Regions from separate parts of the Isoptericola aurantiacus genome, predicted to be linked through region 2. Evidence: riboswitches for the same ligand, from Rfam matches in the RefSeq annotation. Region 2 holds a riboswitch; each other region holds the start of a gene.
What was found. A riboswitch is a leader RNA that binds a small molecule or an ion and turns the genes downstream of it on or off. The one in region 2 is predicted to bind cyclic di-AMP.

Region 1 (4,690 bases), on a different contig from region 2:
CGCCTCGAGATGGAGGAGGTCGTGCTCAAGGACGCCGAGGGTTCGGCGGACGCCGCCGCGCGCGAGCGGCTCGAGAAGCTGCGCGCCGACCTCGCCGACCGCCGCGAGGAGCTCGCCGCGCTCACGGCCCGCTGGGAGGCCGAGAAGGCCGGCCACAACCGCGTCGGTGAACTGCGCGCCCGCATCGACGAGCTGCGCACCGAGGCCGACCGCCTGCAGCGCGAGGGCGACCTCGAGGCCGCCGCCCGGCTCCTGTACGGGGAGATCCCGTCGGTCGAGCGCGAGCTCGTCGAGGCCGAGCAGGCCGAGGCCTCCGAGGCTGCCGCCGAGGAGACCGCCCAGGAGGCACCGATGATCGCCGACAAGGTCGGGGCGGACGAGGTGGCCGAGGTCGTCTCGGCCTGGACCGGCATCCCCGCCGGCCGGATGCTGCAGGGCGAGACCGAGAAGCTGCTCGGCATGGAGGACATGCTCGGGCACCGCCTCATCGGCCAGCAGGCCGCCGTGCGCTCCGTGTCCGACGCGGTGCGGCGCTCGCGGGCCGGCGTCGCCGACCCCGACCGGCCCACCGGGTCGTTCCTGTTCCTCGGACCGACCGGCGTCGGCAAGACCGAGCTCGCCAAGTCGCTCGCGGAGTTCCTCTTCGACGACGAGCGGGCCATGGTGCGCATCGACATGTCCGAGTACTCCGAGAAGCACTCGGTGGCGCGGCTGGTCGGTGCTCCTCCGGGGTACGTGGGCTACGAGGAGGGCGGCCAGCTCACCGAGGCGGTCCGCCGTCGGCCCTACACCGTGGTGCTGCTCGACGAGGTCGAGAAGGCCCACCCCGAGGTCTTCGACATCCTGCTGCAGGTGCTCGACGACGGCCGGCTCACCGACGGCCAGGGCCGCACCGTGGACTTCCGCAACACCATCCTGGTGCTGACCTCGAACCTGGGTTCGCAGTTCCTGGTGGACCCGACGCTGGACGAGGCGGCCCGGCGCGAGAGCGTGATGACGGCGGTGCGTGCCGCCTTCAAGCCGGAGTTCCTCAACCGGCTCGACGACGTCGTGCTGTTCGACGCGCTGAGCGTCGCCGAGCTGGGACGCATCGTCGACCTGCAGGTCGAGGCGCTCGCACGGCGGCTCGCCGACCGACGGATCACGCTCGACGTCACCGACGCCGCACGCGAGTGGTTGGCGCTCGAGGGATTCGACCCCGCCTACGGGGCGCGGCCGCTGCGGCGGCTCGTGCAGCGCGAGATCGGCGACCGGCTCGCCCGGAAGCTGCTGGCGGGGGAGGTGCCCGACGGCGGCACGGTCGTCGTCGACCGCGCCGACGGCGGCGAGGGGCTCGAGCTCTCCTGAACGAGAGCGACCCGCCCGTACCGGACAGGTACGGGCGGGCCGCTCGTGGTGGTGCGGGACGGATCAGACGCGGATGAACGTCGGGCTGTCCTGCCACATGCTGCGCTTGACGACGCCGACGCCGGGGCGAGCCGCCTCGATGACCCGACCGTTGCCGGCGTAGATGGCCACGTGGCCGGGCGTGTAGACGATGTCGCCCTTCTTGGCGTGGCTGCGGGCGACGCGGTGCCCGACCGACCGCTGCGCGGAGGACGAGCGCGGCAGTGTCTTGCCGATCGCCTTCTTGTACACATAGGACGTGAAGCCCGAGCAGTCGAACCCGCTGCTGGGCGAGGTGCCGCCGTAGGTGTAGCGGTAGCCCACGTAGCGGTTGGCGACGCGAACGACCTTCTGCCCGCGGGTGATCTTCTTCTTGGCCTTCACCCAGCGGGCCTTGGCGACCTTGTGCAGACCCTGTCCGCCTGCCGGCAGGACGGCGACGCGGACCTTGTTCCTCCCGACGCGGTAGTGGTTCCACCCGGGGCGGAACGTGGCCTTGCCGTGGTGGAGCTTCCTCGTCGCGACGTGCTTGCCCTTGACGGAGATCGCGACCCGGCCGCGCACGGGGTCACCCCACCGGGCGGCCTTGACGGTGAACTTGGGGCGGGTCGCGCTCTTGCCCTTGGTCCCGGACTTGCGGGACTGCTTAATGGCGACGTTCGGCGCTGCCTTGGCCTTGAGCTGGACGAAGCGCACCTTGGTCACGTCGCCGAGCCCGGTGACGGCTGCCGGGGCGACCTTGACGACGACCTTGTTCCGGCCGAGCTTGTAGTTCCTCAGCAGCGGCCGGAAGCTGGTCGTCCCGTCGGCGCCGAGCTTCTTGGCGGCGACCTTGCTGCCGTGGATGTAGAGGGCCGCTCTGCCCTTCACCGCAGCGCCGTCCGAGCGGACGGTGACGGTGAACTTCGGCTTGGTGCTGCCCTTGCCCTGGCGGGCACTGTTGCGGGTCCGATCGAGGCGGACCGTCGGCGTCTGCTCGGCGGCGACCGTGCCCGTCGTGGTCGTGGTGGCTGTGTCGGTCGTCGCCGAGGCGGCGCCGGCACCGGCGACGAGGGTGCCGCCGGCGAGCGCGCCGGTGAGGGTCATCGCGACGACCGCTCGGCGCACGAAGGGTGCTTTCGCGACGACTGCCGCGCCGGGGCGCGCAGGATCGATCGAGGTGGAGTGCATCGGGTACCTCTCGAGCCTGCGAGATGAGCTGTCGGATGAGGCCGAGAAGTAGTGGCCCGCCGCCAGGTGGCGGCTTAACCCCGAGGACGACGATGGTGTCGCCCGAAAGTGGTTCTCCCGCTGCTGCCGTGGTGCTGATCAGGACGCCGGTCCGCCGGCAGCACTCGGCTGCGGACCGGCCGCCACCGAGAGTCTCCCGGCGACGGAGCGACGTTAACGGCGCCCCGACGGCTGATCACAATCAGATAACGGCGAGTCCCGGACCTCCTGGTGAAGGAGGTGTGGAGGATCTCGTCGGCGAGACGATGTCCGACTGCACGGTGATATCCGGTGAAACACGGATATCAGGCCCGGAAACGCTGTCCGATGTGTCCCGGAAAGTGCGATGGGAGCGTGCGCACCGAGGCGCCCGAGCGGGACGTCCGTGCAGGTCGCGCGGCTTCCTTCACAACCGGGGTGACCGGGCTCACTCCAGCAGCGAACCCGTGGCCGGCGCTGTGGTGGTCGCCACGCAGAGCCCGGTCCGGTCGCCGGCCTCCCAGGACGCCTCGCTGGGGGCCCAGACGACCAGCGCCACGCCGTCGCCCGCCCCCGCGGCCCGGGGTCCCAGGAGGTCCGGCGTGCAGATCCGTGCCGCGCGCGCGGCCACGACGTCGTCGCCGGGCCAGACCTCGTCCGGGGCGGAGTCCGTGCGTCCCACGACCTGCGCCGAGTGCTCGGAGGTGCACGGGACCACCTGCACCACCCCCACCTCGGCGTCGGGCGGCACCTCGGCGACGCACGAACCCAGCACGAGCTGGACCGCGTTGGCGGTGGTCGGTTCGGTGACGTCCGCGGCCAGCGGGACCCAGGCGTCGTCGTGCGCCCGCGTCGTCACGGACGAGACGCCTGCGGCGACGGCCACCACCAGCACGATCGCGCCCAGCGTCCCCGCCACCCACCGTCGCGCGCGACGTCGCGCCTCGGCGCGTTCGGCCGGGGTCGGCCCGCCCGGCGCTCCCCAGCGGGCCCCGTAGACCGCCGGGTCGTCCACGGGAGCGGCGACGCCGTCGCCCGCCGGCCGGACGTCCGCCGTCGGCCGTGCGCCGTGCGCTCCGGCGGCGGAGGACGGACGCTGCGTACCGTCGACGCCGTCCCGGGCGTGCGGGTCCGCACCCGGACCGGGCGTGGCGAACGACAGGTCCTCGGGATCCTCGGGACGGTCGGTCATGGGGGTCAACCTCTCGGCGCCGGACGGCAGGGTCGTGACAGGGTTCAGGCGAGGTCGAGCACGACCGGCACGTGGTCGCTCGCTCCCTTGCCCTTGCGCTCCTCGCGGTCGACGGCGGCGCCGGTGACCCGGTCCGCCAGGGCGGGTGAGGCGTACGCGAAGTCGATCCGCAGCCCCTTGTCCCGCGGGAACGCGAGTTGCTGGTAGTCCCAGTAGGTGTACGTGCCGGGTGCCGGGAGGTGCTCGCGCGTCACCTCGACGAACCCCGCCTGCTCGAACGCGGCGAACGCCTCCCGCTCGGGCGTCGAGACGTGCGTCCTGCCCTCGAACGCCGTCACGTCCCAGACGTCGGAGTCGCGGGGGATGACGTTCCAGTCCCCGAGGAGCGCGATCTGGGCACCGGGCTCCGCCCGCAGCCGCGCGGCGGCGTCGGCACGCAGCGCCTCGAGCCAGGCCAGCTTGTAGGCGTAGTGCGGGTCGTCCAGCGCCCGGCCGTGCGGCACGTACAGCGACCACACGCGCACCCCGCCGCAGACGGCGCCCAGCGCGCGGGCCTCGACGCGCGGCTCCTGGTCCGGCGTGCCGAACGCCGGCTGGCCCGCGAACTGCGTCTCGACGTCGTCGATCCCGGCGCGCGAGACGATCGCCACGCCGTTCCACTGGTGGTAGCCGGACGCGGCCACCTCGTACCCGGCGGCCTCGAACGCCGCCACCGGGAACTGGTCCTGACGGCACTTGGTCTCCTGGATCGCCAGCACGTCGGTCCCGGAGCGTTCCAGGAAGGCGAGCACCCGGTCGAGCCGGCTCCGGATCGAGTTCACGTTCCACGTGGCGATGCGCACGCGAAGCACCCTAGGGCCATAGAGTGCCGTCATGGGAACCGCGCTCGTCACCGGCGCCACCGCCGGCCTCGGACTGGAGTTC
Region 2 (4,690 bases):
CGTCGCCGCGGCAAACTTGGCCCCGAACTCGCCGAAGGTCGCGTGCTGGGCCCGCTCGCGCACGAGAGACGCCGTCGCCACCTCCCAGAACGCCGTCGACCCGCCGTTGCCGAGCACCACCTCGTAGCCGTCCGGCAGGTCGAAGAGGTCCGCCAGACCGGTGCGGACCCGGTGCACGACGTCCTTGACGGGTGCCTGGCGGTGCGAGGTCCCCAGGACGGGCCGGGTCGGGTCGCCCGCCGCGGCCACAGCGTCCACCTGGGCCGTGCGGACCTTCGACGGGCCGGAGCCGAACCGGCCGTCCGAGGGCAGCAGCGACGAGGGGATCTGCAGGGGCATGGTGACTCCGTGTCTCGGGTGCGCCGTCCGTCCCGGGGGCGACGCGGCAGCGTGGGTGTGTGCGAATAGACTAGGCCCGGGCCTCAAGACGGGAGCGGACGTGACGGACCTGATCGACACCACCGAGATGTACCTCAAGACGATCTACGAGCTGGGCGAGGAGGGCATCACGCCTCTGCGCGCACGGATCGCGGAGCGTCTGGGGCACTCCGGGCCGACGGTGTCGCAGACGGTCGCCCGCATGGAGCGCGACGGTCTCGTCGTCGTCACCGGGGACCGGCACCTGGAGCTCACGGACTCCGGCCGGTCCAAGGCCGTGCGGGTCATGCGCAAGCACCGGCTGGCCGAGCGCCTGCTCACCGACGTGATCAAGCTCGACTGGGAGCACGTGCACAACGAGGCGTGCCGCTGGGAGCACGTGATGAGCGACCTCGTGGAGCGTCGCCTGGTGACCCTGCTGGACCACCCTCACCAGGACCCGTACGGCAACCCCATCCCGGGTCTGTCCGAGCTCGGCGAGCAGTTCCAGGACGTCCCGTTCCTCGAGGGCGTGCAGTCCTTGCCGGCGCACCTGCTGGCGCGGCCCGGCGACGACGGGCTCGTGCTGCAGCGCATCGCCGAGCCGGTCCAGGTGGACGACGAGTTCCTCGCCCGGCTGGCGAGCGTCGGTCTGACGCCCGGCGTGCAGATCCAGGCCGAGCGGGCCGGTGACACCTACACGATCCAGGCCGTCGGCGGGAGCGAGGCGCTGGAGCTGCCGGAGGACCTCGCCAAGCACCTGTTCGTCGCAGCCGGCTGACCGGCGCCCGGACGCCCGGAGCGCGGTCGGACCGTCGGCCACGAGGCCGTCGTGATCGGAGCGTGACATCCCCATCCGGTTCGGGTACGGTCGGACACGCTCACCGGATTCGGTTTGGTGAGTACCGGGACGGACGCCGAACCCTGCCACCGTCCCGGTGCCCACGGATGACCGCACGGCAGGGGCGGGGGACCCACTTTCGGGCATCGGAGACGGTGTCCTCGGGGTGAAGCCTGATGGTTCGTAGGGACCGTGAGGCCGGGTGTTTTCTCCCACCCGAACCCGACAGCTGACCTCGTAGGCGACCGGAGAGGTTGAACGTGACTGCTCGCACCTCGCGTGGCAAGCACCGCGCTGCTCGTCGTCCGATGATCGCCGCGCCGTCGGCGGCTGCTGGGCGCCGGGCCGCTGTCGTGGCCACCGCCGGTGGTCTGCTGGTCTCGACGATCGGTGGCGCCACCGCTGCGCAGGCCGCGCCGGTCGACGCCGACGCCGCTCAGAAGCTCAGCACGGTCGACCTGGGTGCGCTGACCGACCAGGCCCGTGAGGCGCTGGAGTCCGCGCCGGTGGTCACGGTCGCGGCCAAGGCCGAGCTGGACGTCGAGAAGGTCACGGCGAAGTCGATCGAGAAGGCGGGCATCAAGGCCGCTCCCGAGCCCGAGCCGGTGCGTGAGGTCGCGCCGTCGCGTTCGGCCGAGCGCACCGCCGTGGAGTCGACCGAGTCCACCTCGACCGAGACGTCCACCACCGAGACCACCAGCACCGAGACGACGTCGGTCCCCGCCTCCGCGGTCGGTTCCTCCGTGATCTCGGTCGCCTCGCGCTACGTCGGCGTCCCGTACGTCTCCGGCGGCACCTCGCCGTCGGGCTTCGACTGCTCCGGGTTCACGCAGTACGTCTACGCCCAGGTCGGGATCTCGCTGCCCCGCAGCTCCTCGGACCAGCGGTACTCCGGAACCGTGATCTCCCGGGCGGACGCGCAGCCGGGTGACCTCATCTGGTCCCCGGGCCACGTCGCGATCTACGCGGGCGGCAACTCCCAGATCGACGCGCCGCGTCCCGGCAAGACGATCCAGTTCCGCAGCATCTGGCAGTCCAGCCCCACGTTCATCCGACTCGGCTGACGGCAGGACGCACAGCTCTCCGAGGGCCCCGAGGCGCGGCATGCGCCTCGGGGCCCTCTGCGTCCTCGGCACGGCACCCCGCGGTCCGTGTACCTCGGGCCGCCCTGCTGGCCGCAGAGGCCCCCTGGAAGCCCTCGACGAGCCCCGATCGACACGCTCCCGACGTCGTCGTGATCGAAACGTGACATGGCGACGACGATCGGATACCGTTCACTCGTTCGGTGGAGCATTTCGCCGAACCCCGTCCGGACGCCGAGTCCTGCCACCGGTCGGGGAGCCGAGACCCATGGCAGGAGCGGGGGACCCACTTTCGGGCATCGGAGACGGTGTCCTCGGGGTGAAGCCTGATGGTTCGTACGGACCGTGAGGCCGGGTGTTTTCTCCCACCCGAACCCGACAGCTGACTTCGTAGGCGGACGGAGAGGAAAGACGTGAACGCACGCACTACGACGCGAGGCCGGCACCGCGCCGCTCGTCGTCCGATGATCGCCGCGCCGTCGGCGGCTGCTGGGCGCCGGGCCGCTGTCGTGGCCACCGCCGGTGGTCTGCTGGTCTCGACGATCGGTGGCGCCACCGCTGCGCAGGCCGCGCCGGTCGACGCCGACGCCGCTCAGAAGCTCAGCACGGTCGACCTGGGTGCGCTGACCGACCAGGCCCGTGAGGCGCTGGAGTCCGCGCCGGTGGTCACGGTCGCGGCCAAGGCCGAGCTGGACGTCGAGAAGGTCACGGCGAAGTCGATCGAGAAGGCGGGCATCAAGGCCGCTCCCGAGCCCGAGCCGGTGGTGCGCGAGGTCGCGCCGTCGCGTTCGGCCGAGCGCACCGCCGTCGAGTCGACCGAGTCCACCTCGACCGAGTCCACCTCGACCGAGACCTCCTCGACCGAGACCACCAGCACCGAGACGAGCACGGCGCCCGCTGCCAGCACGAGCGGCTCGTCCGCCGTGTCGATCGCGGCCCGCTACATCGGCACGCCGTACGTGGTCGGCGGCGCCTCGCCGTCGGGCTTCGACTGCTCGGGCCTCGTCACCTATGTCTACGCCCAGCTCGGCATCTCGCTGCCCCACTCGTCCAGCGCGATCCTCAGCGCGTCGAACACCACGCAGATCTCGAGCTCGTCGGCGCAGCCGGGCGACCTCATCTGGTCCCCGGGTCACATCTCGATCTACATCGGCAACGGCCAGCAGATCGAGGCGACGCGCCCCGGTGGGTGGACCGTCCGCCAGTCCGGCATCTGGCAGTCCAGCCCCACGTACCTGCGCGTCACGGGCTGACCTCCCGCCGTCGCTGCGACCGACGCCCCGGTGCTCCCCACGAGCGCCGGGGCGTCGTCGCGTCCCGGTGTCGACGACGTGCCCGCGGGCGGGGGTGAGCGTGCGGCGCGCCCTCGGCGACTCCCGGCGGCTTTGCTGCACCTTGCGGCCGTCTTTCGCTACGCTTGAACCATGATGGCATCGGACGCCGAGGTCCGGTCATGACGGGAGGCGCGACATGACACGTCCAGAGGTCGTACTGGTCGGGGTCGACGGATCGGCGGCAAGCCTGCATGCCCTGGACTGGGCCGCGGCGTACGCCGGCAGGGTCGGCTGGTCGCTGCACGCCGTGTGCAGCTATTCGCTGCCGTCCTTCACGGCGGCCTCGCTCGACGGCGGGTACGCGGCCCTGGACGACACCGCCATCGCCGAGGGTGCCAAGGCCGTGCTGGCCGAGGTGCAGACACGGATCGCGCCGACGGGTGTGCCGATCGAGACGAGCGTCGCCACGGGGGACGCGGCGGGTGTCCTGGTCGAGCTGTCGGCGGAGCACTGCCTGGCCGTGGTCGGCACCCGCGGTCGCGGCGGGTTCACCGAGCGGCTTCTCGGCACCGTGTCGTCGGCGCTGCCGGCGCACGCCCACTGCCCGACGGTCGTCGTGCCGTACCGCGAGCCGGCCGGCGACGACGATCCGGAACGGCGGGACGGTGACACGGTCCATGAGGTGCGCCGGATCGTGGTCGGGGTGGACGGGTCGCCGACGGCGGAGGTCGCGCTGCGGCACGCCGTCGAGCAGGCCTCGGCCTGGGGCGCCGAGCTGGTGGCCGTCGCCGGGGTGCCGCTGGGGTCCGGCGCGGGCGTCCTGGCCTGGCTGCCCTCGCAGATCGACCACGAGCAGGTGCTCGCGGACGTGAAGGCCGGGCTCGACGTGATCGTCGACCGGGTCGGCGCCGAGCACCCGGAGCTGACGATCAAGCGGCACGTGCTCGACGGTTCGGGTGCCGAGCTGCTCACCGAGTTCTCGGCGGCATCGGACCTGGTGGTCGTGGGCTCGCGGGGCCGTGGGGGCTTCCGCGGTCTGCTGCTGGGCTCGACGAGCCAGGCGGTGCTGCACCACTCCAAGTGCCCGGTGCTGGTCGTGACCCGCAAGTGCGACGAGGAGCTGCAGGCGGAGTCGG
Region 3 (4,690 bases), on a different contig from region 2:
TGAGGTCCTCGGTGAGCACGACGACGTCGGCGGACTCGCTCGCCGCCGTCGAGCCCCGCGCACCCATCGCCACCCCGACGTCCGCGGCCGCGAGGAACGGGGCGTCGTTCACCCCGTCCCCGACGGCGAGCACGGGCCGCACCGGGAGCGTGCGCACGATCCGGACCTTGTCCTCGGGAAGGCACTCCGCGTGCACCTGGGTGAGCCCCACGGACCGGGCGACGTGCTCCGCCGTCGAGCGGGCGTCACCCGTGACCATGAGCCGCTCGGAGACTCCCAGCCAGGCCAGCTCGGTCATCGTGGTCGGGGCGTCCGGCCGGGGCAGGTCGCTCATCACCAGCGCCCCCGCGAAGCCGCCGTCGATCCCCACGTACACGGCCAGCTCCCCCGGTCCCAACGCTTGCTCCTCGACGTCGCCGACGGCCCGGGCCACGCGGGCGCGCTTGCCGACGACGACGTCGTGGCCCCCGACCTTGGCCACCACACCGTGGGTCGCCTCCTCCTCGGCCTCCGAGGCGGTACCGAGGCGCAGCCCCCGGTCCTCGGCGGCCGCACGGACCGACGTCGCCAGCACGTGCGACGAGTACTGCTCGGCCGAGGCCGCGAGCCGCAGCACGTCGTCCGCGTCCCACGGCGCCCGGGGGTGCACGGCGCGAAGCTCGGGGCGTCCGGTGGTGATCGTCCCGGTCTTGTCGAAGGCGGCGGCGCGGACCGCGGACAGCCGCTCGAGGGTTCCGGCGTCCTTGACGATGACGCCGGCGTGGGCCGCCCTGCTCATCCCCCCGAGGAACGCCACGGGCGCCGCGATGAGCAGCGGACACGGGGTGGCGACCACCAGCACCTCCGCGACCACCGTGGCGTCGCCGTGGTACCACCAGGCCAGACCCGCCACCAGGAAGGCGAACGCGGTGAACGGCACCGCGTAGCGGTCGGCCAACCGCACCACGGGCGCCCGGGACTCGGCCGCCTCGGTGACCATGGCGACGATGCGGGTGTACTGGCTGTCCGCGGCGGCCGCGGCCGCCCGGACCACGACGGCGTGCTCGGTGTTCAGCGTCCCGGACAGCACCGGGTCGCCCGCGTAGCGCGTGACGGGGAGGCTCTCGCCGGTCAACGACGACTCGTCGAGGTCGACCTCGGCGCTCAGGAGCTCGCCGTCCACCGGGACGACCTCCGCCGGGCGGACCAGCAGACGGTCCCCGGGCAGCACCTCCTCCACCGGGACGTCGGTCACGAGGTCGTCGCGGTCGAGACGGTGCGCGCGGTTCGGGGCGCGCTCCAGCAGGGCGCGCAGCTCGTGCCGCGCACGGCGGGCGGCGTAGTCCTCGAGCGCCTGCCCACCCGTGAGCATGAGGACGACGACGAGCGCCGCGACGTACTCACCGACCACGACCGTGGCGACGATCGCCGTGACGGCGAGCAGGTCGACCCCCCACCGACCCGCCAGGAGGTCGCGGGCCATGCGAGTGGCGACCCGTGCTGCCACGAGGAGCGCCCAGCCGGATCCGAGCCACTGCATCGCCTCCTGCTGACCCGCGGCGAACAGCACGAGGACGACGGCGCCGACCGCGAGGGTCGCGAAGACCAGCGGGTAGCGGCGCAGCAGACGGCGGCCGCGCCGCGCGGAACCGGTCGCGACGAGCGTCTGCGACGGCGGCGGGTAAACCATGCTCCATCCTCGCGCCCTCCGCACCGACTGGCTCCCGGGACACCCTCTGCGACGGTCGGCGGGCACGTCGCGCCGGGCGACCGTGACCGAATCGTGACAACTCGAGGTCGCGGGGATAGGGTCCAGACATCTCACGTGCCGTGAGCCGTCCGGGCGGGCGCCGAGCCCTGTCACCGCCCCGGACCTCCGACGACATCGACGACAGGGACGGGGGACCCACTTCCGGGCACCAGAGGTGCCCTCGGGGTGAAGCCGTGCAGGCACCGCCTGCCGGCCGGGTCAGTCTCCGACCCGAACCCGACAGCTAACCCCGCAGGCGCCAGGAGATCCGACATGCCCACGCGAACGTACCGGCGCGGTACCGCGCACACCGGGCCCGAGGCCGCACCGCACGCCCTGCCCCGGGGACGTCGATGAGGCACGCGCGCGAGGCGAGCGACCCTCGCCCGCCGGCCCTGCCCGCCACGAGGTCCGCACGTCACGGCCGCGGCAGGCACGTCGCCGGCCCAGCCCGACGCCGCGGGCCGACCTGGTCCTCCCTCGCCCCCACGAGCTGGCCGCTGAGCCTCGGCATCGGGCTCGTGGTCACCATGGCCACCACCACGGGCCTCGCCGCGACCCCCGGTGCCACCGGCGCCGTCCCGGAGGCGCAGCGCGCGGACCCCGACCCGGCGGTGTCCGGCGTCCGCGCGCCCCACGACGTCGCGGCCGACGACGGCGTCGTCCAGCGCGCCGCCCTGATGGCCGATCGCGGTCAGGCCGCCTCGCGCAGCGGAGCCCGGACCGCACCCCGGTCGTCCGCCGTCGTCGTGCCGAAGGACGCCACCCTGCCGGCGGAGCAGCTCACGATCGACGTCGACGCCGCTCCCGAGCCGCCGGTGCTGCCCGGTTGCGACGGCCAGGCCACCGGCGCGGGCAGCAACGGGTACATCTCCTCGAGCGAGATGTGCTCCCTGTGGGACGGCGGACCGTCGGTCCGCGCGGACGCCGCGGTCGCCCTCGCCCGGCTCAACCAGGTCTTCCGCGCCACGTTCGGCGAGAACATGTGCGTCACCGACGGCTACCGCAGCTACAGCCAGCAGGTGGCGACCCGGGCGGCCAAGGGCAGCCTGGCGGCCCCTCCCGGCACGTCGAACCACGGCTGGGGCCTGGCCGTGGACCTGTGCCCGGAGACCTACTCCGGGAGCCGCTACGACTGGCTCCGCGCCAACGCCCCGGCCTTCGGCTGGGACAACCCGGCCTGGGCCCGCACCGGCGGGTCCAAGTACGAACCCTGGCACTGGGAGTTCACCGCCGCCGTCACGGCGATGGGCGGGGTGTCCTGACCGGAGGCCCTCGCCTCGACGCACGAGCGCCCGGACCCTCCGACGAGGGTCCGGGCGCTCGTGGCGCGGGGGCCGGATCAGCTCCGGCCGGCGTCGATCAGGCGCGGACGCGACGGCGCAGGAACAGGAAGCTCCCGCCGGCGGCGATCAGCAGCACGGCACCGAGGGCCAGCCAGGCCGTCGGGGCACCCGTCGTCGCCAGCTCCGACCCGGTGGCGGAGGCGTCCGCGGTGTCCGCGACCGGCTCGGCCGAGGTGTCGGTGTCGACGGCGACCGCCTGCTCGGCCACGGCGTCGTCCTCGGTCTCGACCGGCTCCAGCTCCTCGACGCCGTCGGTGACCTGGGGCCCGGCGTCGGTCGGGTAGGCGATCTCGACCTGCAGCTCCGGGTTGACCCGCAGGGTCGCGGAGACGTCGCCGAGCGTCCAGGCGTACTCGCCCTCGCTCCGCGTCCAGGTCCCGTCCACCAGGGCCCAGTCCGGGAAGGCCGACGGCGTGCCGTCCTCCTCCAGCTCGGCACCGGGCCACAGGACGCTGCCGGTGAGACGGCCGTCGACGAGCTCACCCAGCTCGATCTCCGTCGTGTTCGTGCCGTCGGTCAGCTCGAGGTAGGCCGTGTTGCCGGTGGACTCGTTCTGCGGGTCGGACAGGTAGACGTCGAAGAGGATCCACGGGACGCCGTCGACGCTCGTGGACGAGACGGTCGACCCCTCCAGCGAGAGCCCGTCACCGGTGTCCGTGCCGTCGGCGTCCTCACCCTCGGTGCCCTCGGACTCCTCGATCACGATGTCGACGTTCGCACCGCCCCAGTTGCCGGCGAGGTCGAACGCACCGACCCGGACGGTGTAGCTGCCGGCGGGCAGGTCGGTCGGGAGCGCCCAGCTGCCCGTCCACGACGCCTCGCCGATCGCGGTGGCGGCCGACGTCGACCCGATCGGCCCGTAGAACGTGCCGTCCTTGTAGAGGTTGGCGCCGATGCGGCGCAGCAGCGTGTTGTCGGTCGCGGTGAGGACGACGTCGCCCGCCTCGTCGGCCGACGTCGACGCCCCGGCGGTCGGCGCGGTGATCTCCACGACCGGGCGCTCGTTGTCGAGGACGAACTCGACGGTCGTCGTGTTCCCGAGGGCGTCGCTCACGACCAGCGTGTTCGTGCCCTCGACGGCGCCGAAAACGCCGGGCTTGACGAAGTTCAGGTCGGACCAGACGTCGTCCGTCAGGTCCTTCTCCACGCCGTTGAGCGTCAGGCCGGCGACCTTCGAGGCGTCGTGCAGCTTGAAGCTCACGGAGCGGTAGTGGCCGTCACCGCCGATGGTGTCGTCCTTGGTGGTGACCGTGGGACCGGTCGTGTCGAGCACGAACTCCATCGCGGTCGTGTTGCCGAGCACGTCGAAGGCGACGATCGTGTTGTCGCCCTCGACGCCGCCGAACGTGCCGGGCTTGACGCCGTTGACGTCCGACCAGACGTTGTCCGTGAGGTCCTTGACCACACCGTTGAGCTCGACCTTGTCGACCTTCGAGCCGTCGTGCAGCTTGAAGCTCACCTCGCGGAAGCGGCCGTCCGCACCCTGCGAGCCCGGCTTCACGGTGATCTCCGGGCCGGTCGTGTCGAGCACGAACTCCAGCGTGGTCTCGTTGCCGAGGGCGTCGCTCACGACCAGCGTGTTCGTGCCCTCGACGGCGCCGAAAGCCCCGGGCTT

Region 1: linked by a shared signal. The riboswitch ahead of ACIQLL_RS02860 (C40 family peptidase) and the one ahead of ACIQLL_RS12205 (C40 family peptidase) in region 2 are both predicted to bind cyclic di-AMP.
Region 3: linked by a shared signal. The riboswitch ahead of ACIQLL_RS04245 (M15 family metallopeptidase) and the one ahead of ACIQLL_RS12205 (C40 family peptidase) in region 2 are both predicted to bind cyclic di-AMP.

Annotation. Positions count from the first base shown of each region.
Region 1 covers NZ_JBJBAE010000001.1:634,723-639,412, reverse strand. The annotation lists gene clpB (ATP-dependent chaperone ClpB) at 1-1,347, shown strand, start outside; gene ACIQLL_RS02860 (C40 family peptidase) at 1,411-2,556, opposite strand; cyclic di-AMP (ydaO/yuaA leader) riboswitch at 2,559-2,702, opposite strand; gene ACIQLL_RS02855 (septum formation family protein) at 3,023-3,766, opposite strand; gene ACIQLL_RS02850 (exodeoxyribonuclease III) at 3,811-4,608, opposite strand; gene ACIQLL_RS02845 (SDR family NAD(P)-dependent oxidoreductase) at 4,640-4,690, shown strand, end outside.
Region 2 covers NZ_JBJBAE010000003.1:502,978-507,667, reverse strand. The annotation lists gene serC (phosphoserine transaminase) at 1-339, opposite strand, end outside; gene ACIQLL_RS12215 (metal-dependent transcriptional regulator) at 440-1,138, shown strand; cyclic di-AMP (ydaO/yuaA leader) riboswitch at 1,268-1,456, shown strand; gene ACIQLL_RS12210 (C40 family peptidase) at 1,459-2,262, shown strand; cyclic di-AMP (ydaO/yuaA leader) riboswitch at 2,528-2,691, shown strand; gene ACIQLL_RS12205 (C40 family peptidase) at 2,694-3,533, shown strand; gene ACIQLL_RS12200 (universal stress protein) at 3,751-4,690, shown strand, end outside.
Region 3 covers NZ_JBJBAE010000001.1:918,179-922,868, forward strand. The annotation lists gene ACIQLL_RS04240 (heavy metal translocating P-type ATPase) at 1-1,669, opposite strand, end outside; cyclic di-AMP (ydaO/yuaA leader) riboswitch at 1,878-1,982, shown strand; gene ACIQLL_RS04245 (M15 family metallopeptidase) at 2,260-2,994, shown strand; gene ACIQLL_RS04250 (Ig-like domain-containing protein) at 3,092-4,690, opposite strand, start outside.